Regions from separate parts of the Nocardia sp. NBC_01499 genome, predicted to be linked through region 1. Evidence: riboswitches for the same ligand, from Rfam matches in the RefSeq annotation. Region 1 holds a riboswitch; the other holds the start of a gene.

Region 1 (2,198 bases):
GATGGACAACCCGGCGACCTGGTCGCCGCGCCCGACGATCATCCAGAACGGCAGATCGGGGTTGGTGACCGCGCCGCCGAGCGTCGCGTGCTGGGTGCTCAGGCTGTCGCCGCTGTTGTTCAGCAGCGCCCCGAGGGCCGGGGCGCTCACCGCGACCAGCGCGACCCGCAGGTACTGCATGAACGCCACCTGGCGCGGGTCCGCGTCCATATCGTCGGCCACGGCGACTACCGCAGCGGAACCGCCTGCCAGCAGGCCGAGCGTCGCGGTCGGCAATTCCACGTGGGCGAATCGGGCGAACACCACCGCGACAAGCAGGCTGATCAACAGCGTCGCCACCGTGACGGCCAGCACGGGGATCAGCGCCAACCCGATGCTGGACAGCAGCGAGACCTCCAGATAGCTGCCCATCAGCACACCGAGCATGGACTGCACGCCGCAGGAGAGTTGTCGAGGCATCGGGGCTGGCAACTTCCCGGCCAACGCCAGGGCGCCGCCGACGAGGATCGCGAGGATCATCTGCGGCGCCGGAAAATGCACTCGATCGAGGAACTCAGCCCCGGCAAGCACCGAGGCCAGCAGAGCTACCCATCCGATCACTTGCCTCCGAGTCATACCTAGTGATTGTTGCCGCAGCTAATGAACAAACAGTAACGACTCCGTTATCAGGGTTAACAGACGGTGTGATCCCGGCCGCATGAAGCCCATTACCTGTTCAGAGCGGACATTTCCTAAACGACGCGTGGTCCTCCTACGTTACCCGATATTCACAATTGCTACCGAGCGAACTTGCAGCTCCCGGCTGTACGGGGGCAATGACGGTGCGAATCGCACGGACCGACACGCCGCCGCGTGTACTATTCGCCCGAACCACCCCCACCGCGGGAGCTCGGGCACGGCCGGGCTGAGAGGGCGGACCCCAGCGCTTCGCCGACCGCATGAACCTGTCCGGGTAATGCCGGCGTAGGAAGAGCGTTTCGGGCATGTCTTCACCAACCCTGCACAACTCCGAACGGCACGAGGCCCCCTTCACCCTCGATGAGCCCGCCCCGAAGGTGCTGTCCTTCTGGGACCAGAGCGCATTCTGGGCAAATCTGGGTGTCAGCCTCATCGCCTTCTCCGGCGCGTACACCGTGCTCGCGCCGAATTCCGACGGCGCGCCGCGGATCTCCCTCTCCGCTGGCATCCTCGCGATGGTCGTCGGGACGGTCGTCGGCGGGCTGATGCTCGGCCTCGCTGCGGTGCCGGGAGCCAAGACCGGCAAGCCGGCGATGGTCCTGCTGCGCGGCCTGTTCGGCGCGAAACTCAGTTATCTGCCAACCGTTTTGAACATCGCCCAGCTGATCGGCTGGGGCACCTTCGAACTGATCGTCATCGGCGACGCGGCCGACGAACTGTTCGGCGGTGGCCCGCACTGGCTCTACGTGGTGGCCGCCGGGGTGCTCACCACGGTGCTGACGATCTGGCCGCTCGGCTCGGTGCGGATGCTGCGCCGGTTCGTCACGGTCGGCGTGGTGATCGCGCTGATCTGGTTCTACATCCAGTTCTTCCGCACGGGCGTGCCCGACCTGTCGGCCAATCCAGGCCCGCACGGCAGCGGTCCGTTCGGCGCCGACTGGAACCTCTTCTGGATCGCCACCGACGCCGCGCTGGCGGTATCGATCTCCTGGGTGCCGGTCGCGGCCGACTACACGCGGCACTCGCGCAGCGCCGGCACCGCGTTCGGCGCGGCGAGCGGGGCCTACGCGATCACCCAGATCGTGGCCTACACGCTCGGCTTGTTCGCGCTGGCCCGTGCCACCGGCGATGGCCAGTACTCGCCGTTCCTACAGGTCAGCCTCGGCGGGCTGTTCTTCTTCGTGTTCGTACTCCGCGAGGCCGACCAGTCGTTCGCCAATGTGTACTCCACCGCCGTCTCGATCCAGAACCTCGCGCCGCGCATCGACCGGCGGATCCTGTCGATCGGGCTCGGCCTGCTGATCACGCTGCTCGCGCTGCGGCTGAACATGGCCAACTACTTCGGCTTCCTCGGCCTGATCGGTTCGGTGTTCGTGCCGCTGCTCGGCGTGCTCGTCGCCGACTTCTTCCTGCGCGCGAAGGGCGAGTGGAACACCGCCGACGATGCACCGCCGCGCTGGGGCATGATCGTCGCCTGGCTGGCCGGGCTCTCGGTCTACCAGCTGATCAATCCGGGCGAT
Region 2 (2,198 bases), 840 kb from region 1:
GGCGCGGATCCGAACCGGTCCCGGCCGCTGGTTTCGCTGCAGTTCTACTACGACAGCGCAAGTAACGACTGCTCGCCGTCGTATGTGCTGCAACAGGGTTCGGGCCTGGCCGGGCTCGAGGGCATCCACTCGCAAAGCGAACTGATCGGGATCGCGGCGCTGATCAGCCAGGGCTGGGCGATCTCGGTGCCGGACTACGAGGGTCTCGACGGTCACCTCACGGTGCCGAAGGAACCCGGCTACATGACCCTCGACGGCATTCGTGCCGCCGAAGGTTTCCAGCCGCTCGGCCTGGACGGCGCGAATACCCCGGTCGCGATGTGGGGTTTCTCCGGCGGCGGCATGAGCTCCGGCTGGGCGGCCGAGATGCAGCCGAGCTACGCACCCGAGCTGAACGTCAAGGGCGTCGCCCTCGGCGCGCCGACCTCGGATGTGGTGTCGTTGCTGCACGTCAACGGGTCGATGTTCTCCTCGCTGGTCGGCATCGGCATTTCCTCCTTGCGCAAGGCCTATCCGAAGTTCAAGGAAGCGGCCGATCGGTACCTGACGCCCGAGGGACAGGCGCTGATGGACCGGACCGAGCAGCAATGCCTGCCGCGCAATGCGGTCAGTCAGATGTTCGTCGACTACGGACGACTGTTCACCATCCCGATTGCCGACTTCCTCAAGGTCCCCGAGGTCAAGGAAGTCTTCGACTCGACGGTGCTCGGCCGCAACATCCCCACCGCGCCGATCTTCCTTTACCAGGGCGTCTTCGACGAGGCGGTGCCGGTGTGGAGCAATGACCGGCTCGACCAGTGGTGGTGTGCGGGCGGCGCGTCCGTCAGCTACAAACGCGATCATCTCAGCGAGCATCTGACCCTGCCGACGCTCGGCATGCCCGACGCCCTCAACTGGATGAAATCGCGGCTCGCACCGAACCCACCCGATCAGGTCGGCTGCCACACCGACGATGTGGTGTCCATGCTGGCCGATAACAACGCCCTGCTGACGCAGATCGAGATCAACCTGAACGCCACCTTCGGCGCACTCGGGTTCCCGATCGGCCCCCGCGAGCGTTAGTTCCGCGCCAGTGCCTGGCCCTCGACCGGAAACCTTCGGTCGAGGGCCCTTTCTTAGCCAAGCCAGCTCGTCCGATCATGGGGCGATCCGCCGGGGAGCCGGGTACTGTCGGGCCGGAAAACTTCACATCACCAACGGGGGCTCGCACCAGCGGGCTGAGAGGACGGCTAGGGCCGTCGACCGTATGAACCTGACCGGGTAATGCCGGCGTAGGGAGGAAACATCATGGCGACTGCTACGTCCAAAGACGGATCCGAGATCATCGATACCGTCACCACCGGACCCATCGAAGGCAGTGTCAAGCACTACACCGAGGTGGACGGACTGCGCATTCCGGTCCGTCGGGTCAACCTGACGAACGGCGAGCATTTCGACGTCTACGACACCTCGGGCCCGTACACCGACGACACAGCCCAGATCGATCTGGAGTCGGGCCTACCGAAATTGCGTGATACCTGGGCCAAGCCCGAGGTCGACGGGCCGCCGACCCAGCTCGCCTGGGCGCGGCAGGGCATCATCACGCCGGAGATGCGTTTCATCGCCGCCCGCGAGGGGGTGACACCGGAGTTGGTGCGCGACGAGGTCGCCCTCGGGCGCGCGGTGATTCCCGCCAACCACAGGCATCCGGAGCTGGAGCCGACCATTATCGGCAAGAAGTTCCTGGTGAAGATCAACGCGAACATCGGCAACTCGGCCGTCTCGTCCTCGATCGCCGAGGAGGTGGAGAAGATGGTGTGGGCCACCCGTTGGGGTGCCGACACCATCATGGACCTGTCCACCGGCAAGAACATCCACGAGACCCGCGAGTGGATCCTGCGCAACTCCCCCGTCCCGGTCGGCACCGTGCCGATCTATCAGGCGCTGGAGAAGGTGAACGGCGATCCGACCCAGCTCACCTGGGAGATCTACCGCGACACCGTGATCGAGCAGTGCGAGCAGGGCGTGGACTACATGACCGTGCACGCGGGCGTGCTGCTGCGCTATGTGCCGTTGACCGCCAAGCGGGTCACCGGCATCGTCTCGCGTGGCGGATCCATCATGGCCGCTTGGTGTTTGGCGCATCATCAGGAATCGTTCCTGTACACCAACTTCGCGGAGCTGTGCGAGATCCTGGCGAAGTACGACGTGACGTTCTC

Evidence for each region. Region 1 has a riboswitch for thiamine pyrophosphate ahead of OG203_RS31840 (purine-cytosine permease family protein). Riboswitches for the same ligand answer to the same signal wherever they lie in the genome.
Region 2: another riboswitch for thiamine pyrophosphate. It lies ahead of thiC (phosphomethylpyrimidine synthase ThiC); the one in region 1 lies ahead of OG203_RS31840 (purine-cytosine permease family protein).

What each region holds. Positions count from the first base shown of each region.
Region 1 covers NZ_CP109426.1:6,956,385-6,958,582, reverse strand. The annotation lists gene OG203_RS31845 (AbrB family transcriptional regulator) at 1-615, opposite strand, end outside; TPP riboswitch at 872-987, shown strand; gene OG203_RS31840 (purine-cytosine permease family protein) at 984-2,198, shown strand, end outside.
Region 2 covers NZ_CP109426.1:6,119,007-6,121,204, reverse strand. The annotation lists gene OG203_RS27995 (lipase family protein) at 1-1,062, shown strand, start outside; TPP riboswitch at 1,187-1,294, shown strand; gene thiC (phosphomethylpyrimidine synthase ThiC) at 1,288-2,198, shown strand, end outside.